Regions from separate parts of the Streptomyces sp. NPDC020597 genome, predicted to be linked through region 2. Evidence: riboswitches for the same ligand, from Rfam matches in the RefSeq annotation. Region 2 holds a riboswitch; each other region holds the start of a gene.

Region 1 (7,791 bases), on a different contig from region 2:
TTGGAGGCGCAGAAACTCGCCGCCCGGCTCGGCACGACCACCAGCCAGCCCGCGTTCTGGAGCGCCCTGTCCAAGGCGTCCAAGTCTCTCGGCGTCGACCTCAACCCGCGCTACGGCAGCTGGGACGCGCAGAAGGTCGCCCGCGTCGACGCGAAGACCCCGTGGGTGCGGGAGGTCACGGCGACCGGGACCAAGCAGACGACCTGACCCCGTGCGCACGGGGCGACGCGCGACCCGTGACCGGACGTGCGACGCCGTGAGCGCCCCGTCCGGCCGTCGGTCCGACCATGTGATCGTGTGACCGGAAGGCCTGCCCTGTGGACGAGTCCCCTGGCGGGCGGCGGGCGTGGGTTACGTTCGGGGTGTGAACGCAATCAGCTCCGCCGACGCCGACGCCGCAGTCACCGCCCCGGGCCGCGTCGTCCTGCTCACCACCAGCCACCGCGTCGCCCCCGGTCTGCTGTCCTGGCCGGCCTGGCAGATCCTGCGCGCGGCGGACCGGGTGCTGTGCGCGGACGGCGCGCACCCGCAGCTGCCCTATCTACGGGACGCGGGCATAGCGGTCGAGGAGAGCTCACCGACCGCCGAGGAGCTGGTCGCCGCCTGCGCGGGCGGCCGCACCGCGGTGGTGGTGGCTACCGGCGAGGGTGAACCGGCCCTCACGGACGGTCTGGCCCGGCTGGCGGGCTCCGGCCGGGTGTCGATGCCGGAGCTGGAACTCCTCCCCGCCTCCTACGACCTGCCGGGCGCCCGGCTCCTCGACCTCGTCCAGGTCATGGACCGCATCCGCGAGGAGTGCCCCTGGTCCTCGCAGCAGACCCACCAGGGCCTGGCGAAGTACGCGATGGAGGAGGCGTACGAGCTGGTCGAGGCGATCGAGGACGGCGACCGGGACGAACTCCGCGAGGAACTGGGCGACGTCCTGCTCCAGGTGGTGTTCCACGCCCGCATCGCCGAGGAGGACGAGGAGTCACCGTTCTCCGTCGACGACGTCGCGGGCACGATCGTCGCCAAACTCGTCCACCGCCACCCCCATGTCTTCGGCGACGCCACCGCCACCACGCCGGAAGAGGTCAAGGAGCACTGGCTGCGCACGAAGGCGGTCGAGAAGCGGCGGGCGTCGGTGACCGACGGCGTTCCGCTCCACCAGCCCGCGCTGGCTCTCGCAGCGAAGCTGATGGCGCGCACCCGGACGGCCGGGCTGGACGTGCCGCTGCCGGCCGCCGAGGGCATCGGCTACGAACTGCTCGCCCTCGCCGCCCGGGCCGAGTCGCAGGGCGTGGACCCGGAGGCGGCGCTGCGGGCGGCGGCCCGCGCCTACCGGGACGCGATCAGGGTCACCGAAGGCCTCCCCGACCGCCCGGCCCCGCCCTCGTCCCAGGGCGAGGGAGCGTGACCGTGCACCTCGGGAAGCCCGCTACCGTCGGGGAGTGACCGACCCGACCCATCCGGCCGACCCGGCCGACCCGACCCGCCCGACCGAACGGACCGACCCGGCCCGGTCGTCCCGCCGGTCCCCGGCCGACGCGCCGCCCGCGCCCGAGCTCTTCACCTGGGAGTTCGCCACCGACCCCTACCCCGCCTACGCCTGGCTGCGGGAGCACGCCCCGGTGCACCGGACCGCGTTGCCGAGCGGGGTCGAGGCCTGGCTGGTCACCCGGTACGCCGACGCCAGGCAGGCCCTCGCCGACCCGCGGCTGTCCAAGAACCCCGCACATCACGACGAGCCCGCCCACGCCCGGGGCAGGACCGGCATCCCCGGGGAGCGCAAGGCCGAGCTGATGACCCATCTGCTCAACATCGACCCGCCGGACCACACCCGGCTGCGGCGACTCGTGAGCAAGGCCTTCACCCCGCGCCGCGTCGCCGAGTTCGCGCCGCGCGTGCAGGAGCTGACGGACCGGCTGATCGACCGGTTCGCCGCCGAGGGCCGTGCCGACCTCATCCACGACTTCGCCTTCCCCCTGCCCATCTACGCGATCTGCGACCTGCTGGGCGTCCCCGAGGAGGACCAGGACGACTTCCGCGACTGGGCCGGGATGATGATCCGGCACGGCGGAGGTCCCAGAGGCGGCGTCGCCCGGTCGGTGAAGAAGATGCGCGGCTACCTGCTGGAGCTCATCCACCGCAAACGCGCCGGACTCCCCGACGAACCCGCGCCGGGCGAGGACCTCATCTCGGGTCTGATCCGCGCCTTTGACCACGGCGAGCACCTCACGGAGAACGAGGCCGCCGCGATGGCCTTCATCCTGCTGTTCGCCGGCTTCGAGACGACGGTGAACCTCATCGGGAACGGCATGTACGCCCTCCTGACCCATCCCGCACAGCGCGAGGCCCTGCAGCGGTCCCTCACCGAGGACGGCGGCGACCGGGCCCTGCTCGCCACCGGCGTCGAGGAACTGCTCCGCTACGACGGCCCCGTCGAACTCGCCACCTGGCGGTTCGCGACCGAGCCCGTCGCCATCGGAGGCCAGGACATCGCACCCGGCGATCCCGTCCTGGTCGTGCTGGCCGCCGCCGACCGCGACCCGGCCCGCTTCACCGACCCCGACACCCTCGACCTCTCCCGCCGTGACAACCAGCACCTCGGCTACGGACACGGCATCCACTACTGTCTGGGTGCCCCGCTGGCCCGGCTGGAGGGCCAGACCGCGCTCGCCACCCTGCTCACCCGGCTTCCAGACCTCCGACTGGCGGTGGAACCGGCGGAGTTGAGGTGGCGCGGCGGCCTCATCATGCGCGGCCTGCGCACGCTGCCGGTCGAGTTCGCCCCGGTGTCCGCCGCCGGCTCCGGCGCCTGACGGTCGTGTCACGAACAGTGCGGACCTGACGGAACGTCAGCCGGATTGTGACCATGAGGCGGAGCAAAGGTGACCGATCCTCAAGTCTGTGATCTTCACGTGATCTGCGCGGCATTAACTTGTGACAAGTGATCGTCTGCCGATACGTTCACTCGTCAGCGCGACGCGTCAGATCACTCGCCCGCGCCGGCACTGCTGTCCAGAGAAAGGCCCTCGCATGCTCTCCGGGAACGGTCGTCACCGTCGCCCCCGCCAGGCCCCCGCGCTGCTCGTCGCGGCCGGGGTGACCGGCTCCGCCATCGCCATCCCGCTGCTCGCCGCCTCCGGCGCGAGCGCCGCGGACGGCACGGTGTGGGACAAGGTGGCGCAGTGCGAAACCGGGGGCTCGTGGAGTGCCGATGACGGCGGTGACGGCGAGTCCGGCGGCCTGAGCCTGACCCTGCAGGACTGGAAGGCCTACGGCGGGCTCGACTATGCGGCGAGCCCCGATCTGGCCAGCCGCAACCAGCAGATCGCCGTGGCGCAGAAGGTGCTCGCGGCCAAAGGCGTCGGCGCGTGGGGCACCTGCGGGCTGACCTCCGGGCTCACCAAGGAGAACGGCGCGCTGGCCGTGGACACCGGCGTGGCGGGCGATTCGTCTGGTTCATCCGGATCGTCGGGTCTGTCGGACCTGTCGAGAGGCTTGTCGGGTTCCTCGGGGTCGTCGAGCTCCTCCGATTCGGGCAAGGGCTCGACCGACTCCAGCGGTTCGACCGATTCATCTGACTCGTCCGCATCGCCCGACCCGTCCGGCAATTCCTCGAGTTCGCCCTCGGCGTCGCCTTCGTCGCCTTCGTCCTCTTCTGCCGCCGTGGGCGACTCCGACGGCACCGGTCGTCAGGGCGACCCGCAGGCGGCCGACGGCTCGACCGCGGGTACTTCGAAAGCGGATGACTCGGACAAGTCGGTCCAGGATGTGGGTTCCTGGAATCTCGTCGACACCGGTTCCCTCGGCTCCGGCCGCCATCGAGGCACCACGGCCGACGAGGCGGCGGTGGAGGGCGCCGACGTCGGGGCCGGCGGTGCGTCCACCGCCTCGACGGGCCGGCATGCCGCGGCCGGCTATGTCGTCCAGGAGGGCGACTCTCTCGCCTCCATCGCCGACTCCCTTGGCCTCCACGGCGGATGGCGCGCCCTCTACGCCGAGAACAAGGACGTCATCGGCCCCGATCCGAGCGACATCGCCCCCGGTCAGACCCTCGACACAGGGGTCCAATAGGGCGCAAAGCCCAAGAAAAACAGCGGGAGTTCACGTCACGCTTCGCGTCGAATGTCCGATTTGGCGAAAGTGTGGGATGAGTCTCAGAAGCCCTGATCGTCTTTGAAATTCCGCGGATCGCGTGTCTACGGTCGTGACCGCTCGGCAACCCGAGCCCCGGCCGTCGCAACGCCGAATCCTGCCAGCGGCAGCCCGGGAACAGTCGTCGCGTCAAGCGCCGTAGGCAGGAGCGGGGGACCCAAGGTAAGTGCCGCACCGGGAAGTCACCGGAGCGGCTTGGGGTGAAGTCACCCCTCCACGGAGCGAGGTCTCCGACGGAGGAGTGGCCGGGCAACTCACTTGGCCCGAACCCGACAGCTCACCTCGCAGGCGTCGGTGAGGGGATCCACCATGCTGTTTTCCGGTAAGGGCAAGCACCGTCGTCCGTCCAAGGCCACCCGCGTCGCCGCTCTCGCCGGTGTCACCGGCGTCGCCATCGCCGCCCCGCTGATGGCGGCCGGCAACGCCTCCGCCGCCACCGCCTCCGAGTGGGACGCGGTCGCCCAGTGCGAGTCCGGCGGCGACTGGTCCATCAACACCGGCAACGGCTACTACGGCGGCCTGCAGTTCTCGTCCTCCACCTGGGCCGCGTACGGCGGCACGCAGTACGCCTCGCAGGCCAACCAGGCCTCCAAGGCCCAGCAGATAGCCATCGGCGAGAAGGTCCTCGCGGGTCAGGGCAAGGGCGCCTGGCCGGTCTGCGGCAAGGGCCTGTCCGGCGCCTCCTACGACGGGGGCGGCGCCGCCTCCTCGAACTCGGGCTCCTCGAGCTCCTCGGACAGCGGCAGCAGCTCCCGCTCGACCGAGCAGAAGAGCAGCTCCCGCTCCACCGACCGTCCGGCGGCCGCCAAGAAGTCCAAGACGGTCACCACGCCGACCGGCAAGAAGGTCAAGAAGGGCGACGGCGAGTACAAGGTCGTCAAGGGCGACACCCTCAGCTCCATCGCCGAGAAGCACAAGGTCAAGGGCGGCTGGCAGAAGCTGTTCCAGCTGAACAAGGACATCGTCCAGGACGCCGACCTCATCTACCCGGGTCAGCAGCTGCACCTGAAGTGACAGCCGGCTGCCGACGCCGACGAGGCCGCTGAGCCCTCCCGGTGAAGGCCGGTCGCCTGAGGGCCTCGTGAAGGTCTCCTCGCCCCCACCCCCATGGGCCCCCCGTCCCGGTGCGTGTTCCCCCGTACGCACCGGGACGGGGTTTTTCTTGCGCCCCGCGGGCGGTCGTCGCCCGCCCGCCCCGTTCCGCGCGCTGTTTGCGCGGTCTTCCGGGCGGCTTTTCCCAGCCGCTTTGTTCCGGACAGGAACAATGTGTACGGTCGGACCGTCCACGGGACGGTCGGTCGGTGGCCGACGCTCCGGAGACGGTTAGGCTCTAGGCGCAAGGCCACGCGCCGCGCACTTTCAGCGTCACATCCCATGAAGGAGATGCTCGTGCCGTCCATCGACGTCGTCGTAGCCCGGGAAATCCTGGACTCCCGAGGCAACCCCACGGTCGAGGTCGAGGTCGGCCTCGACGACGGCAGCACGGGTCGTGCCGCCGTCCCGTCCGGCGCCTCCACGGGCGCCTTCGAGGCCATCGAGCTGCGCGACGGTGACCCGAACCGCTACCAGGGCAAGGGCGTCGAGAAGGCGGTCCTCGCCGTCATCGAGCAGATCGGCCCGGAGCTCGTCGGCTACGACGCCACCGAGCAGCGCCTGATCGACCAGGCCATGTTCGACCTGGACGCCACCGACAACAAGGGCTCCCTCGGCGCCAACGCGATCCTCGGCGTCTCGCTCGCCGTCGCCCACGCCGCCTCCGAGGCCAGCGACCTCCCGCTCTTCCGCTACCTGGGCGGCCCGAACGCGCACCTGCTGCCCGTTCCGATGATGAACATCCTGAACGGCGGCTCGCACGCCGACTCCAACGTGGACATCCAGGAGTTCATGATCGCCCCGATCGGCGCGGAGTCCTTCTCCGAGGCGCTGCGCTGGGGCGCCGAGGTCTACCACACCCTCAAGAAGGTGCTGAAGACCAAGGGCCTGTCCACCGGCCTCGGCGACGAGGGCGGCTTCGCCCCGAACCTCGAGTCCAACCGCGCCGCGCTCGACCTCATCATCGAGGCCATCCAGCAGGCCGGTTACGTCCCCGGCGAGCAGATCGCGCTCGCGCTCGACGTCGCCGCGTCCGAGTTCTACAAGGACGGCAAGTACGAGTTCGAGGGCAAGTCCCGCTCGGCCGCCGAGATGACCGAGTACTACGAGGAGCTCGTCTCCGCGTACCCGCTCGTCTCCATCGAGGACCCGCTGTACGAGGACGACTGGGCCGGCTGGAAGGTCATCACCGACAAGCTGGGCGACAAGGTCCAGATCGTCGGCGACGACCTCTTCGTGACCAACCCGGAGCGCCTGGCCCGCGGCATCGAGGAGGGCTCCGCCAACGCCCTGCTCGTCAAGGTCAACCAGATCGGCTCGCTGACCGAGACCCTGGACGCCGTCGAGATGGCCCAGCGCAACGGCTTCAAGTGCATGATGTCCCACCGCTCCGGCGAGACCGAGGACGTCACCATCGCCGACCTCGCCGTCGCGGTGAACTGCGGTCAGATCAAGACCGGCGCCCCGGCCCGCTCGGACCGCGTCGCCAAGTACAACCAGCTGCTGCGCATCGAGGAGATCCTCGACGACGCCGCGGTGTACGCCGGCCGCTCCGCCTTCCCGCGGTTCCGCTCCGCGAACCACTGAGCACGGCCCGAGGCTGACCCCACCCGGGGTAAGGCCTAGCCAGTCGCACGAACGTCCCCGTACTCGGTCCCGTACCGTGTGCGGGGACGTACGCACGTGGGAGACGGGAGGCGCAGCACATGGCCGTGAAGGACCGGGACCGTTTCTCCACCGCGACCAGGATCAAGCTGCTCGGCGAACAGACCGCGGCCCGCGTGTACCGGTCGCAGACCAAGCGCCAGGCCCGCCGCTCCCGCCTCACCGGCCGCGCGGCCCTGCTGGCCCTCGTCCTGTGCACGCTGATCGTGGCCCTGGCCTACCCGATGCGCCAGTACGTCTCCCAGCGCGCCGAGATCGCCGACCTGGAGCGCGAGAAGCAGCAGGCCGGCGAGCGCGTCGAGCAGCTGCGCGACCTCAAGGCGCGCTGGCAGGACGACGCGTACGCCGAGCAGCAGATCCGGCTGCGGCTGCACTACGTGCTGCCGGGGGAGACCGGATACATCGTCGTCGACCCGGACGCCGCCCGGCAGTCGCGCGCCGAACTCGGGGCGGCCGACCGCCCCTGGTACTCCAATGTCTGGGACGGGGTCGACAAGTCCGACGCCTCTGACCACTGACCGACCGACCGACTGACCGATGGAAAGACAGGCATGCAGACGCCCCCGCCGACCACTCCGCGCACCGAGCCCACCGACGCGGACGTCGAGGCCTTCAAGCAGCAGCTCGGACGCCCGCCGCGCGGCCTGCGCGCGATCGCGCACCGCTGCCCGTGCGGTCAGCCGGACGTCGTCGAGACGGCCCCCCGGCTGCCCGACGGCACCCCCTTCCCGACGCTGTACTACCTGACGTGCCCGAAGGCCAACTCGGCGATCGGCACGCTGGAGGCGAACGGCGTGATGAAGGAGATGACGGAGCGGCTGCAGTCCGACCCCGAGCTCGCCGCCTCCTACCGGGCCGCGCACGAGGACTACGTCCGGCGGCGGGACGAGATCG
Region 2 (7,791 bases):
AGGAGGGGGCACACCCATGCAGCGACCGCTCGCCCGCCATGTCCTGCCCGAGTTCACCGAACGGACGAGTTCGGGGCACCGCCGCACGATGGATCCGTACTCCAAGCTGCTGGAGGAGCGGATCGTGTTCCTGGGGGCCCCGGTCGACGACGTCTCGGCGAACGACGTGACGGCCCAGTTCATGTACCTCGAGCACAAGGACCCGGACCGGGACATCGCGCTGTACATCAACTCCCCCGGCGGCTCGTTCAGCGCGATGACGGCTCTGTACGACACGATCCGGTTCGTCACGTGCGACGTGTCGACGACCTGCCTGGGGCAGGCGGGCACGTCGGCCGCGGTCCTGCTGGCCGCGGGCACGCCGGGCAAGCGGTTCAGCCTGCCGGGGGCGCGGATGACGATCCGCCAGCCCTCGCTGCCCGAGCCGGTCGAGGGGCAGGCCGGCGACCTGGCCGTCCAGGCCGAGGAGCTGGCCCGCACCCGCGCGACCCTGGAGGAGATGCTCGTGCGGCACACCGGGCGCACCCCGGAGCAGGTGACCGCGGACATCGAGCGCGACATGTTCCTCACCGCCCCGCAGGCGGTGGAGTACGGCCTGGTGGACGGGATCATCCCGAGCCGCAAGGCGCCGTCCGGGACGCAGGACGGGAGGTGAGCCGGCGATGGTGCCCGAACTGCCGCCGCTGCCCGCGCTGACCCGCGCGGAGGCCGAGCTGATCGACGGCTACCTCGACGTCGTCGACCTGCTCGGCCGCATCAACCCCGCCCACCACACGGACACCTACCGCGGACTGCGCGCCGCCCAGGCGCTGGTGAGCAAGGCGGCCGCGCTGCGCGACGCGCTGACGCTGATGCACCAGCGGGGGGAGAGCGAGTTGCACGCGCCGACGCTCGCACGGGCGCTGCGCGTCCTGGACGGGGAGCGCCGCACGGCGCGCGTCACGCTGCCGCCGGCCTCCGGGAGTTGACCGGGTACGGCTCGCGGCTCCGGCGGCCGGCGGCACGGGCGCCCTCGGCGAGGACGACTCCCGACTCGGACGTGACGTCCGGGCCGGAGTCGAAACGGCCCAGAAGGCGTACCCCCGTTCGGCAGAACGTCTACTGTTCCCCCGGACGCCCAGAACTTGCGCGAAAGGGCGCTCTTCGAGCGGAACAGAAGACGTCGCCGCTGGTGGGAGCCCCTGAGACGGCGCGCCACCTGATCACCCGTCAGGGTGTTCACCCGAACGGGTGAGTGGTGAGTAACCCCACAAATCCCCGGTTCCGTTGGGATTTTCGGACATCCGTGAGCCAAGATCCCTGACTGACGACAAGCCCCCGCCACAAGCGGCGGGGCGGTCCGGGTGGACGCCGAGTCCTGCCGCCTCCCGGATGACCGGTCGACAGGAGTGCATCGGCAGGAGTGGAGGACCCAAGCACGACGGGTCGCCGGAACGGTCACGCCATGACCGGGCCGAGCAGCCCTTGGGGTGAAGCCGCTGACGCGGCCGGGCAACTTCGCCAGCCCGAATCCGACAGGTCATCCTTCACAGGCGGCTGACGAAGGGTTGCGCATGACTGCGCTCAATCGTGTCCCGTCGCTCATGGCCCGGGCCGGTACGGCCTCGGCGTTCGCCATCGCCGCCGTCGGCGGCACGGTCGTGGTCCCGGGGCTCGCTCCGGATGCCGCGGCCGCCACACCGGCGACGAAGGCGCTGCAGGTCGCGGCTTCCAAGAAGGGTGCGCCGTACAAGTACGGGGCCACCGGGCCGAAGAGGTTCGACTGCTCGGGGCTCACGATGTACTCGTTCAAGAAGGCGGGCAAGAGTCTGCCGCGGACGGCGGCCCAGCAGTACAACAAGACGAAGCACATTTCGGCGTCCAGCCGCAAGGCGGGCGACCTGGTGTTCTTCCACTCGGGGTCGAACGTGTACCACGTCGGGATCTACGCGGGTAAGGGCAAGATCTGGCACTCGCCGAAGACCGGGGACGTGGTGAAGCTGCAGAAGATCTGGACCAAGAGCGTCTGGTACGGCCGGGTCCGCTAGGCCCGGGGCGCCGATCCGCCGGGTCCGACGGGACCTGGCGCCGATCTGCCGGGTCCGGCCGAGCCGCCGGGCCCATCCGGACCTCCCGGGGCCGTGTACGGCGTCCTGACACGCCCTCACCGCCCCGGGAGCTCGCCTTCCGCGGGGACCGCCGGGACCGCCAGGACTCCGGCAGCAGGCTCCGCCGCCGGGACGGCCCACGGGAGCTCGACGATGACCGTCTTGCCGCCCTCCCGGGTGGGCCGCACCCTGAGTCTGCCGCCGGCCTCCGCGGTCAGCCAGCGAATGATCACCATGCCTCGGCCGTTGTCCTGCTGGACGGCGGCCGGCAGTCGTTGCGGAAAGCGCGGGTGGCTGTCGGTCACGCCGATGCTCAGACGTTCGTCGCGGTCGAGCACGAGGTCCACCGTGAAGGTGGGTGACTGACCGAAGGTGTGCTGCACGGCGTTGGTGGCGAGTTCCGAGACGATCAGGCGGACGGTGTCGGCCGCCTCGGCGTCCGCCGGCAGGCCCCACTCGCCGAGGGCGCCGACCACGAACGCGCGGGCCGTGGAGACCGAGGCGGGATCGCTCGGCAGAGTGACGGTTGCTTCCAGGTGATCTGCCATGGCGACGTCGTACCTTTCCCACGGGACCGGAGCCCGATACGGCGCGGATCGTTCGAGTACGGTCCCGGACTGGTGCTTCTTCGCCAGACTGCCATCACGACGCCGGTCACGGGTGGCGATCCACCAAGATGTGCATATATCTGTCGCTCGATGCGGTGAACTCTGCGACGACAGAGCGTATTTGCTCGGCCTGTCAGGAGTAAGGAGAAGCCCGTGCAGCACGGACCGGCGGTGCGCCGCCGCAAGCTGGGCGCGGAACTGCGCACTTTACGCGCCCAGGCGGGCCTCACCAGCGGTGAGGCGGCCCGGCTCGCGGGCTGGCACCAGTCCAAGGTGAGCCGTATCGAGACCGGCACCAGTGGATCGAAACCGGCCGATGTGCGGTTACTCCTCGACGTCTACGGGGTGGCCGATCCGCAACTGCGGGAGCTGATGCTGGCGTTGGCGGGCGCCGACTCCGGCGCCGGCGGTGGCGGCGGCCGGGACCACTGGTGGCACGCCTACCGCGGGGTGCTGCCGCCCGCCTACCGGGACTTCATCAGCCTGGAGTCCCAGGCCAGCGCGATGCGCACGCTGGAGACGACCGTGGTGCCGGGTCTGCTGCAGACGCCCGAGTACGCACGCGCGGTGACCCTGGCGGCCGTCGAGGGCCTCGACGAGGAGCAGCTGGACGCCCTGGTGGAGGTGCGGCTGGCCCGCCAGGACGTGCTGCGCGCCCAGCCGCCGCTGGAGCTGAGCGCGGTGCTCGACGAGTCGGTGCTGCGCCGCGAGGTGGGCGGTCCCGAGGTGATGGCGCACCAGCTGCGACGGCTTGCGGAGGCCTCCCGAATGCCGCACGTGAGTCTTCAAGTGCTGCCGTTCAGGGCGGGTGCGCATATCGGGGTAACCGGCCCTTTCGTTATCTTTTCATTTTCGCGCACTTCTGATCTGGATGTGGTTGTTCTCGACCACTTGACGAGTAGCCTCTATCTCGAACGGAAAGAAGACCTCCAGGCCTATGCCCAGGCCTTCAACGCCCTTAGGGCGCAAGCCCTTTCGCCCGGGGAATCATCGGATCACCTCGCCGCTCTCGCCGGCGGCGCATAAGGAGGCACCATGTCCGCAGTACCGCGGAACGTACCTTCCCGTACCGGTCCCGACCCTCTCCCGCCGATGCGGTGGCTGCGCAGCAGCTACAGCACCGGAGCCAACAACTGCGTCGAGACCGCCCGGCCCGACCGCGGCCCCTGGGCCGGTCTGCTCGCCGTGCGCGACTCCAAGAACCCGGCCGGCCCCGCCCTGCTCTTCTCCCCCGAGAGCTGGACGGGCTTCACCGCCGCGCTCCGCCGACCGAGCCGCAGCTGACGACGCCGCAAGGCGCCCTCCGTCACCGGCGGCCCACGGCCCTGTCCCGCCGACTCACGGCCGCGTCCCGCCGATCACCCGCACCGCCCGTTCCACCTCGGCCCCGGAGAGGTCCGCACGGGCGGTGAGCCTCAGGCGTGAGATCCCGTCGGGCACGGAAGGGGGTCGGAAGCAGCCCACGGCCAGGCCTGCCGTGCGGCAGTCCGCCGCCCACTGCAGAGCCTCCTCCGGGGACGGAGCACGCACCGAGACGACCGCGGCGTCGGGACGCACCGCTTCCAGGCCCGCGGCCGTCAGCCGGGCGTGCAGTTCGGCCGCCACCGCACGCGCGCGTGCCGCGCGTTCCGGCTCCCGGCGCAGCAGCCGCAGGGCCGCCAGCGCGGCGCCCGCCGCCGCCGGGGCCAGGCCCGTGTCGAAGATGAACGTGCGGGCCGCGTTCACCAGGTGCTCGATCACCCGCGCGGGGCCCAGCACCGCGCCCCCCTGGCTGCCGAGCGACTTGGACAGCGTGAGCGTCACGACGACGTCGCCGGCGCCGGCGAGACCGGCCGCGTGCGCGGTCCCCCGGCCGCCGTCCCCGAGCACGCCCAGTCCGTGGGCGTCGTCGACGACGAGTCCGGCGCCGTGCTCCCGGCAGGCCGCGGCGAGACCGGCCAGCGGGGCCGCGTCGCCGTCGACCGAGAAGACCGCGTCGGAGACGGCCACGGCCGGTCCGTCGTGGGCGTCGAGCGCCTTGCGCACGGCCTCCGGGTCGGCGTGCGCGACGACCTGGACGGCGCCCCAGGCCAGCCGGCAGCCGTCGATGAGCGAGGCGTGGTTGCCCGCGTCGGAGACGATCAGCGAGCCGTGCGGGGCCAGCGCGGTGACGGCGGCGAGGTTGGCCGCGTAGCCGGAGGAGAAGACCAGCGCCGCCTCGAAGCCGCAGAAGTCCGCCAGCTCCCGCTCCAGCTCGCCGTGCAGCTCGGTGGTGCCGGTGACGAGGCGGGAGCCGGTGGCGCCGCCGCCCCAGGTGCGGGCGGCGTCCGCGGCGCCCTCGACGACCTCGGGATGACGGGCCAGACCCAGGTAGTCGTTGCTCGCGAGGTCGAGCAGCGGAGAGTCGGCCGGGCGCGGCCTCAGCGTCCGTACGAGTCCGGCCCGGCGGCGCAGCTCCGCCTGCTCGTCGATCCAGCCGAACGCCATGGGTCCTCCGGGGCTTTGTAGGTAGCGGACAGACCCTAGCGGCAGGGCCGCCCGCCCACGGTGTGGCAATACCCACACGTCGAACCGGGTGTGTTGTGTGATCCCTACCTTGGCCCGGAGCGGGTGCGTAGGACAGGATCGGCTCTCATGGACCTGCTGAACACGCTGGTGGACAAGGGGCTTCGGCGCGAGCTGCCGACCCGCGAGGAGGCTCTGGCCGTCCTCGCCACTTCCGACGACGACGTGATGGACGTGGTGGCCGCGGCCGGGAAGGTGCGCCGGCACTGGTTCGGGCGACGGGTGAAGCTCAACTACCTCGTCAATCTCAAGTCGGGCCTGTGCCCCGAGGACTGTTCGTACTGCTCCCAGCGGCTGGGCTCGACGGCCGGCATCCTGAAGTACACCTGGCTCAAGCCCGAGGAGGCCTCGCAGGCCGCCGCGGCCGGTCTCGCCGGGGGCGCCAAGCGGGTCTGTCTGGTGGCGTCCGGGCGCGGGCCGACGGACCGGGACGTCGACCGGGTCTCCGACACCATCAAGGCGATCAAGGAACAGAACGAGGGCGTCGAGGTGTGCGCCTGTCTGGGTCTGCTCTCCGACGGCCAGGCCGAGCGGCTGCGCGAGGCGGGCGCCGACGCCTACAACCACAACCTCAACACGTCGGAGTCGACGTACGGGGAGATCACGACCACGCACACCTACGCCGACCGGGTGGACACCGTCACCAAGGCGCACGCGGCGGGCCTGTCGGCCTGCTCGGGTCTGATCGCCGGCATGGGCGAGACGGACGAGGACCTGGTGGACGTCGTCTACTCGCTGCGCGAGCTGGACCCGGACTCGGTGCCGGTCAACTTCCTCATCCCGGTCGAGGGCACCCCGCTCGCCAAGGAGTGGAACCTCACCCCGCAGCGCTGCCTGCGCATCCTGGCCATGGTGCGGTTCGTCTGCCCGGACGTCGAGGTCCGCATCGCGGGCGGGCGCGAGGTCCATCTGCGCACGATGCAGCCGCTCGCGCTGCACCTGGCCAACTCGATCTTCCTCGGCGACTACCTCACGACCGAGGGCCAGGCGGGCAAGGCCGACCTGGAGATGATCGCGGACGCCGGCTTCGAGGTGGAGGGCGCGGACCAGGTCACGCTGCCCGGCCACCGGGCGGCGCGGGGCGGCTGCGGGTCCCACGCGGGCGGCGGCTGCGGCTCCGAGGAATTGGCGGGTTGCGGGTCGCACGAGGGCGGCGTCTGCGGCTCCGTACCCGCTGCGGCGACCGCCCCCGCCGCCGCGGCGGCCGCCGGGGAGGCCCGCACCGACCTGGTCGCCGTGCGCCGCCGCGGCGCCGGCACCGACCTCGCGCCCAATGCCTGAGCCGTCCCCGCTCGGCGTGCCGGAGCTGCTGGAACTCGACCGGCGGCATGTGTGGCACCCCTACGGTCCGATGCCCGGCCGGGCCGAACCGCTCGTCGTGGAGTCGGCGAGCGGGATCCGGCTGCGGATGGCGGACGGCTCGGGCGAGCTGGTCGACGGCATGTCGTCCTGGTGGTCGGCGATCCACGGCTACAACCACCCGGTGCTCAACGACGCCGTGCGCGAGCAGCTGGGACGGATGAGTCACGTCATGTTCGGCGGGCTCACCCACGAGCCCGCCGTCCGGCTGGCCAAGCTGCTCGTCGACATGTCGCCCGAAGGCCTCGAGCACGTCTTCCTCGCCGACTCCGGTTCGGTGTCGGTCGAGGTCGCCGTGAAGATGTGCCTGCAGTACTGGCGTTCGCTGGGCCGTCCGGCCAAGCGGCGCCTGCTGACCTGGCGCGGCGGCTATCACGGCGACACCTGGCAGCCCATGTCCGTGTGCGACCCCGATGGCGGGATGCACGACCTGTGGACCGGGGTGCTGCCCCGGCAGGTCTTCGTGGACGCTCCCCCGGCGGAGTACGACGAGGCGTACGCCGAAGGGCTGCGCGCGGCCGTCGAACGGCACGCCGACGAGCTGGCAGCGGTCATCGTGGAGCCGGTGGTGCAGGGCGCGGGGGGGATGCGGTTCCACTCCCCCGGCTATCTGCGGGTGCTGCGCGAGGCGTGCGACGCGCACGACGTGCTGCTGGTGTTCGACGAGATCGCGACCGGTTTCGGCCGTACGGGCGCGCTGTTCGCGGCGGGGCACGCCTCGGTCACGCCGGATGTGATGTGTGTGGGCAAGGCGTTGACCGGCGGTTATCTGACGATGGCGGCGACGCTGTGCACCGCGCGGGTGGCCGACGGGATCTCGCGGGGCGAGGTGCCGGTGCTGGCGCACGGTCCGACGTTCATGGGCAACCCCCTCGCCGCGGCCGTGGCCTGCGCGTCGATCGAGCTGCTGCTCGGACAGGACTGGCTCGCGGAGGTCAAGCGGATCGAGTCGGGCCTGCGGGAGGGGCTCGCGCCGGCGTCGGGGCTCCCGGGCGTGCGGGACGTACGGGTTCTCGGCGCCGTCGGGGTCGTCCAGCTGGACCACGAGGTGGACATGCGGGCGGCCACCGCGGCGGCCGTGCGCGAGGGCGTCTGGCTGCGGCCGTTCCGCGATCTCGTCTACACGATGCCGCCGTACGTCACGTCGGACGAGGACGTGGCACGGATCGCGCGTGCGGTGTGCGCCGCGGCGC
Region 3 (7,791 bases), on a different contig from region 2:
GGTCGAGGGCGGCGGAACCGTCCACACCCAGCTGCTCCAGCAGGGGCTCGCCGACGAACTCCAGCTCGTCCTCGCCCCGCTGTTCGTGGGCGACCCGGACGCGCCCCGCCTCTTCGGGCCGGGCGGCTACCAGGGCGGACGGCTGCGGCTGGTGGAGACGCGGCGCATCGAGGACGTCGTCCTGCACCGCTACGAGCCCACCGCCCCCGGCGCCGGACCGCTCGCCGCCGCGGCCGACCGCCACTGGCTGGCCCTCGCCTGCGAGCTGGCCGCCCAGTGCCCGCCCTCGGACACCGCGTTCAGCGTCGGGGCGGTGATCGTCGCCGCGGACGGCACGGAGCTCGCCCGCGGGCACTCCCGCGAGGCCGGCGACCCGGTCGTGCACGCCGAGGAGGCGGCGCTCGCCAAACTCGACCCGGCCGACCCCGGGCTGGCCGCCGCCACCGTCTACACGAGCCTGGAGCCGTGCGCCCGCCGCTCCTCCCGTCCCGCCCCGTGCGCCCGCCTCATCCTGGACGCCGGTGTGCGCCGGGTCGTCACGGCGTGGCGCGAGCCGGACACCTTCGTGGCGGCGGCGGACGGGACCGGCCTGCTGGCGGCCGCGGGCGTCGACGTCCTCGTGCTGCCGGAGCACGAGGAGCGGGCGAAGGCCCCGAACCGGCACCTGCTGTGAGGCCGGGGCCGGGCCGCGACAAACCCTGGTGCTCGGCGTCCGCCGGATGACGTACACTTGAGACACAACGACGCGGGGTGGAGCAGCTCGGTAGCTCGCTGGGCTCATAACCCAGAGGTCGCAGGTTCAAATCCTGTCCCCGCTACTGAAGGCCGAGGGCCGGAATCTGAAAGGGTTCCGGCCCTCGGTGCTTTTGCCCCGGACCACTCCGCGCCGCCCAGTGCCACCCAGCGCCACTCCGGGGGCGCATCGTGACCCTTCGTGACCGCCCGGCCGCCCTGTGCGCCGGGGCCGGGGCGCCGTCGCTACGCGTGTGACGGGTGATGCGCGGCGGACGAGGGGCAACTCGCCCGTTTTTCACCGCTGCTGGCCCGAAAGTCCAGGCCAGAAATGTTATTGATCAAGCAGAAGAGCTTGGAAACGCACCCCCGGGTCTATTAACGTTCGATAACGCAGCGCGGCCGTCCCAGCCGGCACCAGAGCCGGCTCCGCGCGCGCACGCGCCGAATCCCGTAAGGGAACCGGGGAACCACCACCTTGGGGTGAATCACGCGGAAGCCTCCGTGAACTCGCAGAGTCCACGGCCGGTATACGCGCGTAGGAGACCTTCCGACTCCGAACCCGTCAGCTAACCCGGTAGGCGACGGAAGGAAAGGAGTGCGCCCGCGTGGCGTCCAACCCGCCTGCCCCCGAGGCCCCGTACGCGCCGGCCCGACCCTCCACCGAGACCTTCGGCTACGGCGGCCACCGCACCGACGAGGGCCCCTGGGAGGAGTGGAACCCCACCGCGGAGTCCATTCGCCCGGTACGCGGCAAGCACCGCGTCGCCAAGCAGCGCGGCGGCGGATTCGCCCGCAGCTCCACCGTCCTCGGCGTCGGCGTCATAGCCGCCGTCAGCGCCGGCGGGATGGCCAGCGCCAACACCGGCAAGGCCCCGGTCTCCATCTCCATGCCGGACCTGCCCGGCGTGGGCTCGCTGATCTCCGAGGACGAGCCCGCCCCGGAAACCGCGTCCGCCCTGGCGAGCTTCGGCTCCGAGGCCGCCGTCGACAACGACACCGACGCTGACGCCGGCACCGCCCAGAGCGTCGCCGACGCCGGCGAGGCCCTGCGCAGCCGGATCATGGCCCAGGCCGAGTCGCAGAAGACCCAGGTCGAGGTCAAGGCAGCCGCCGCGGCCGCCAAGGCGAAGGCCGACGCCGTCGTCAAGGCCGAGAAGGAGGCGGAGGCCAAGGCCGCCGCCGCGAAGAAGAAGGCCGCCGAGGAGGCCGCCGCCAAGGTCGAGGCCGCGCGCCTGGCCGAGCTGGCCAAGCAGTACACGCTGCCCACCTCCTCGTACACCATCACCTCGACGTTCGGTCAGGCCGGCTCCCTGTGGTCCTCCGGGTACCACACCGGACTCGACTTCGCCGCGCCCACCGGCACGCTCATCAAGGCCGTCCACTCCGGCACCGTCACCGAGGCCGGATGGGCCGGCGCTTACGGCTACCGCACCATCCTCACCCTGGACGACGGCACCGAGATCTGGTTCTGCCACCAGTCGTCGATCAACGTCAGCGTCGGCCAGAAGGTCGCCACCGGTGACGTGATCGGCCGCGTGGGCGCCACCGGGAACGTCACCGGGGCGCACCTGCACCTCGAGGTCCACCCGAACGGCAACGCCGACGGCATCGACCCGGCGGCCTGGCTGCGCAGCAAGGGCCTCAACCCCTGAGCCCTCCCTCGAGGACGCCTGAGTCGTCTCTCGAGGAGCTTTCAGGACCATCGAGCAACGGCAGCCCTGACGGCCACCCCCGACGTCAGGGCTGCCGCTTGTTCACATGTTCTTCGTGCCCCGCGCGGAATGGCGTGCCCGCCGCGTCCGTTGAGACGAAGCATGACTTCTCTGCGCACCATCGGCTCCTCCGACCTCGAGGTCTTCCCGCTCGCCCTCGGCGGCAACGTCTTCGGCTGGACCGCGGACGAGGCGGCCTCCTTCGCCGTCCTCGACGCCTACTCGGCCGCGGGCGGCAACTTCGTCGACACCGCCGACTCCTACTCGGCGTGGGTCGACGGCAACAGCGGCGGTGAGTCCGAGACCATCGTCGGCAGGTGGCTGAAGGCCCGGGGCAACCGGGACGACGTCGTGATCGCCACCAAGGTCAGCCAGCACCCCGACTTCCCCGGTCTGTCCGCCGACAACATCAAGGCCGCCGCCGACGCCTCGCTCCGCCGCCTGGACACCGATCACATCGACCTCTACTACACGCACTTCGACAAGCCCGAAGTGCCCGTGGAGGAGATCGTCGGCGCCCTCGACGAGCTGGTGAAGGCGGGCAAGGTGCGGCACATCGCCGCCTCCAACATCTCGCCCGAACGCCTCCAGGAGTCCCTGGAGTTCTCCGACCGCGAGGGCCTCGCCCGGTACGTCGCACTGCAGCCGCACTACAACCTGGTCTCCCGCGACACCTACGAGGGGCAACTCCAGGATCTCGCCGCCCGTTTCGGCCTCGCCGCCGTCCCGTACTTCGCGCTGGCCGCTGGTTTCCTCACCGGCAAGTACCGGCCCGGCACGACCGTCGAGAGCGCCCGCGCCGGCGGCGCCGCCAAGCACCTCGACACGACGCGGGGCCGCAGCGTCCTCACCGCGCTGGACCAGATCGCCCGCGCCCACGACACCCAGGTCGCCACCGTCGCCCTGGCCTGGCTCGCCGCGCAGCCGACGGTGGCCGCGCCCATCGCCTCGGCCCGCACGGTCGAGCAGCTCCCGGCGCTGCTCGGGGTGGCGGACCTGGAGCTCACGGAAGCGGAGGTCGCCCGCCTGACGCAGGCGTCGGCGTGACCTGATCGACGCGCGGCTCCACGGCCCTACGGGTGGGGGACGGCCCTACGGGTGGGGGACGACTCTACGGGTGGGGGTCTGCCGCGGGGCGGGGGCCCGGGCCCGGAGGATACCCGTATCCGTGCCCTTGCTCTTGTCCGGTCCCGGTCCCGGTCCCGTACCCGTACCCGTACCCGTATGAGGGTGTGTGGCCGTTCCTGTGGTCGGTTCCGGAGGAGTGCGGCCGGCCGCCGTACGCCGGGCTCTGGCCGTACGCCGGCCCGTGCGCGTATGCCGGGCCCTGGCCGTATCCCTGCACCGGGCCGTACGCCTGACCCGGGGGGCCGTACGCCGGGCCCTGGCCGTACCCGTACGCCCCGTACACCCCGGGCGCCCCGTACGCCGGCCAGGGCGGCGGGGGCATCCGTACCGGAGGGGCCGTCATGCGGGCCGCGTAATCCATCGCGGGACGGGCGACGTCCTTGCGTCGCCACAGCTCGTTCAGCAACTCCCGTTCGCGGACCAGGAAATCGGCGCCGGCCCGTCCCTGCCGGCCGCGGTGGCGCAGGAACGCGAGGGACGTCGCGTACGCCTCGTACTGGGCCACCGCACGGGCCGCCGGCCTGCCGAGGTGACGCCCCGCGTACACCCGGGCCAGCCGCCGGGCCCGCATCGAGCCGAGCGCGAACGGTTCGGCCGGGGCGATCCAGCCGGCGGCCGCGTAGGCGGGCAGCTCCTCGCGCACCGTGCGCAGCTCGCGCTGGCGCGTCCACACCACCAGCCAGGTCAGCAGCCCGAACGCGGGCACCATGATCGCCGCGTACACCGCGAAGAATCCGAGCTCGCCGAACGACGAGGAGCCGTTCCACAGGGCGTGCATGCCCATCGCGAGGAGCAGCCCGGACAGCGGCAGCAGCACGCGCCGCGTGTGCTGACGCTCCCCGGAGAGCGCGGCGACGCCGAAGCCTATGCCGGTCAGGACGGTGAACAGAGGGTGCGCGAACGGGGACATGACGACGCGCACGAAGAAGGTCGCGGCGGTGACGGAGGCGATGCCGCTGTCGCCGGTGAGCTGGTCGGTGCCGAAGGCGGTGCCGAGGTAGAGGATGTTCTCGGTGAAGGCGAAGCCGGTGGCGGTGATCCCGGCTATCACCACGCCGTCGACGATCCCGGTGAAGTCCCGCCGGCGGAAGAGGAAGACGAGCAGGACGGCCGCGGCCTTGGCGGACTCCTCGACGACCGGCGCTATGACGGTCGCGCCCAGGGTGTCCGCGCCGGACGGGTCTGCGGTCGCGGTGGCTATCCATCTGGTCGCGAAACTGTTGGCGATGATGGCGATCAGCGCCGCCGCGCACGCCCCCCAGGCGAAGGCGAAGATCAGGTTCCGCCACGGGCCGGGCTCTACCCGGTCGAGCCACCGGAAGGCGGCGACGAGCAGCGGCACGGGCAGCACGGCGAGCCCGAGCCCCACGAGGAGGCCCTCGGTGCCGGTCTGTTCGCGGACCAGGGCGAGGATGACCAGCCCGGACAGGGCGAGCAGGGTGACCAGCGCCCCGTACCGGACCCACCTGTGCTGCCACCAGTGAGCGTGCCGGAGCACACCGCCCTCGGGCCCGCCGCCGGGGTGCGGCGGTTGCGGCGGAACGGGCGGAAACGGGGAACTGATGGCCACGGCATCGACCCTAACGAGGGAGGGGACTGTGGTGGACGGAATGGTTCGGTCAGTGATCCCCGGGCTGGACGCGATGCTGTACGCGCCGGAAGAGCAGATCGTTCACCACGTGACTCTTGTCCAGCCCCTGGCCCTCGAAACGGGTCAGCGGCCGGAAGTCGGGGCGGGGGGCGTACCCGCCGTCGGCCCGGGTGTTCTCGAAGTCGGGGTGCGCGGTCAGCACCTCGAGCATCTGCTCCGCGTACGGCTCCCAGTCGGTCGCGCAGTGCACGAGCGCGCCCGGCTTCAGCCGTGTCGCGGCCAGGTCGAGGAACTCCGGCTGGATCAGCCGCCGCTTGTGGTGGCGCTTCTTGGGCCAGGGGTCGGGGAAGTAGACGCGCAGCCCGGCGAGTGAGTCCGCCGGCAGCATCTCGCGCAACAGGATGATCGCGTCGCCGTTGGCGACCCGGACGTTGGTCAGCGCGTTGCGGTCGGCGAGGCCGAGCAGGTTGCCCTGGCCCGGCGTGTGCACGTCCACCGCGAGGATGCCGGTGCCGGGGTCCGCGGCGGCCATCTGCGCGGTCGCCTCGCCCATGCCGAAACCGATCTCCAGCACGACGGGCCGGTCTGCTGCGCCGAACAGCTCGGCGAGGTCCACCGGACGCCCGTCGATGTCCAGCCCCCACTTGGCCCACAGCCGCTGCAGCGCGTCCGCCTGCCCGGCCGTGACCCTGCTGCGGCGGGGCTGGAAGCTGCGGATCCGCCGCTCGAAGTGCGAACCGGCGGGATCGGCCCGCGGCCCGTCGGGGAACCGCGGCTCCCCCTTGGCCCGGGTATGCCGAACGGGCTCCCCCGGGTGGTGCTCACCACGCGGGGAGGACGGGGGGACATCGGGAACACTCACGGAATCAGACACAGTGGGGTCGATTTTACGGGGCCCGCGCGGGCGCACGGGGCCCGTGTGACCCACCCCGCTCCCCACGCACGTCCGCGCCGGTTCCCGACCGGACACGCCCGGCCGGTCGGGCGCCCAGGACGGCGGTGGCCCGACGGCCGGTGGGGCGCTCCGGCCGCGTTCCGCACGTCGTGCGGCTCCCCTCACGCGTCGGCCAGTGCGCCCAAGGCTCTGCGGGCCACCTCGCGGCCGATCGGCAGGGAGGCCGTCGCCGCCGGTGAGGGCGCGTTCAGGACGTGGACCGTACGGGGGCCCTCCCGGATCAGGAAGTCGTCCACCAGGCCGCCGTCCCGCAGGACCGCCTGCGCGCGGACGCCGGCCGCCGTCGGCACCAGGTCGCTCTCCTCCACCGCCGGGAGCATTCTGCGCACGGCGTCCACGAAGGCGCCCTTCGAGACCGACCGCCGCAGTTCGCCGAGGCCGTACCGCCAGTGCCGGCGGCCCATCCGCCACACGCCGGGCCACGCCGCCGTCGCCGCCGCCTCCCGGGGATTCACGACGCCCCAGCCATAGCCCTCCCGCGCCAGCGCCGGCACGGCGTTGGGACCGACGTGCACCCCTCCGTCGATGCCCCGGGTCAGATGGACGCCGAGGAACGGGAAGGCGGGATCGGGCACGGGGTAGACCAGCCCGCGCACCAGCTCCGGCCGCGCCAGCTCGTAGTACTCGCCGCGGAACGGGACGATCCGCACCTCCGGCTCGTCGCCGGTCAGCCGTGCGATCTCGTCGCAGTACAGCCCGGCGCAGTTCACCAGCACCCGCGCCCGTACGACGTCACCCCGGGCGGTGAGCACGGCCACACCGCGCTCCGGCCGCCGGTCGATCCGCACCACGCGCGCGCCGTACCGGATCTCCGCCCCGGACGCCTCGCCCAGCCGCTGGGCGACGGCGGTGTAGTCGCAGACGCCGGTCGTCCGCACGTGTATGGCGGCGAGCCCCTGCACCTCGGGCTCGTACTCCGCGATCTGGGCGGCGCCCAGCTCCCGCACCGTGATGCCGTTCTCCCGGCCGCGCTGGACGAGACCGTGCAGCCGGGGCAGCTCGGACCGCTCCGTGGCGACGATCAGCTTGCCGGTGACGGCGTGCGCGATTCCGTACTCCGCGCAGAACTTCGTCATCTCCGCGGCGCCGCGCACCGCGTACCGCGCCTTCAGGGTGCCCGGCCGGTAGTAGATCCCGCTGTGGATGACCCCGCTGTTGCGGCCGGTCTGGTGGCGGGCCACCCCCGGCTCCTTCTCCAGCACCGTGACCCGCGTGCCCGGCGCGGCCCGCGTGATCGCATACGCCGTGGCCAGACCCACGATGCCGCCGCCCACCACGAGCACGTCACAGTCGTAAGCGATCTTCGGCACGTGCACCACCTCCCGGCTTCGATAGTGCACTGCGCCACTGACAATCTCTTCAAACCCGACGCGGCACGGCACTCCTCGGCAGAGCGCGAACCGCGCGGCCGGCTCCGACGCGCCCCGTCTTCGCAAAATCGCAGAAAACGATGGAAAGGGTATGCGGAATTGGAATGGCGGCCAAGCCTCGCCGACCGGGCCTCGCCGACCAGGCCTCCACCGACCAAGTCCCACCGATCAAGCCCACCGGCCATGCCCCGCCGGTCGTGCCCCACCGATCAAGCCCACCGGTCGTGCCCCGCCGGTCATGCCCCGCCGGTCAAGCCCACCGGTCATGCCCCGCCGGCCACGGTCCCCCACTCGGCGCGG

Evidence for each region. Region 2 has a riboswitch for cyclic di-AMP ahead of ACH4ZA_RS14420 (C40 family peptidase). Riboswitches for the same ligand answer to the same signal wherever they lie in the genome.
Region 1: another riboswitch for cyclic di-AMP. It lies ahead of ACH4ZA_RS08175 (transglycosylase family protein); the one in region 2 lies ahead of ACH4ZA_RS14420 (C40 family peptidase).
Region 3: another riboswitch for cyclic di-AMP. It lies ahead of ACH4ZA_RS10785 (M23 family metallopeptidase); the one in region 2 lies ahead of ACH4ZA_RS14420 (C40 family peptidase).

Annotation. Positions count from the first base shown of each region.
Region 1 covers NZ_JBIRUL010000003.1:452,400-460,190, forward strand. The annotation lists gene ACH4ZA_RS08155 (SurA N-terminal domain-containing protein) at 1-207, shown strand, start outside; gene ACH4ZA_RS08160 (nucleoside triphosphate pyrophosphohydrolase) at 365-1,396, shown strand; gene ACH4ZA_RS08165 (cytochrome P450) at 1,431-2,801, shown strand; gene ACH4ZA_RS08170 (transglycosylase family protein) at 3,019-4,059, shown strand; cyclic di-AMP (ydaO/yuaA leader) riboswitch at 4,265-4,446, shown strand; gene ACH4ZA_RS08175 (transglycosylase family protein) at 4,450-5,154, shown strand; gene eno (phosphopyruvate hydratase) at 5,524-6,819, shown strand; gene ACH4ZA_RS08185 (septum formation initiator family protein) at 6,939-7,415, shown strand; gene ACH4ZA_RS08190 (DUF501 domain-containing protein) at 7,449-7,791, shown strand, end outside.
Region 2 covers NZ_JBIRUL010000007.1:39,276-47,066, reverse strand. The annotation lists gene ACH4ZA_RS14430 (ATP-dependent Clp protease proteolytic subunit) at 17-655, shown strand; gene ACH4ZA_RS14425 (hypothetical protein) at 663-968, shown strand; cyclic di-AMP (ydaO/yuaA leader) riboswitch at 1,339-1,550, shown strand; gene ACH4ZA_RS14420 (C40 family peptidase) at 1,554-2,027, shown strand; gene ACH4ZA_RS14415 (ATP-binding protein) at 2,144-2,635, opposite strand; gene ACH4ZA_RS14410 (helix-turn-helix transcriptional regulator) at 2,849-3,721, shown strand; gene ACH4ZA_RS14405 (DUF397 domain-containing protein) at 3,731-3,979, shown strand; gene ACH4ZA_RS14400 (8-amino-7-oxononanoate synthase) at 4,034-5,161, opposite strand; gene bioB (biotin synthase BioB) at 5,309-6,520, shown strand; gene ACH4ZA_RS14390 (adenosylmethionine--8-amino-7-oxononanoate transaminase) at 6,513-7,791, shown strand, end outside.
Region 3 covers NZ_JBIRUL010000004.1:466,346-474,136, forward strand. The annotation lists gene ACH4ZA_RS10775 (dihydrofolate reductase family protein) at 1-673, shown strand, start outside; tRNA gene ACH4ZA_RS10780 (tRNA-Met) at 745-818, shown strand; cyclic di-AMP (ydaO/yuaA leader) riboswitch at 1,165-1,333, shown strand; gene ACH4ZA_RS10785 (M23 family metallopeptidase) at 1,341-2,387, shown strand; gene ACH4ZA_RS10790 (aldo/keto reductase) at 2,550-3,494, shown strand; gene ACH4ZA_RS10795 (PrsW family intramembrane metalloprotease) at 3,559-5,139, opposite strand; gene trmB (tRNA (guanosine(46)-N7)-methyltransferase TrmB) at 5,195-6,040, opposite strand; gene lhgO (L-2-hydroxyglutarate oxidase) at 6,223-7,440, opposite strand.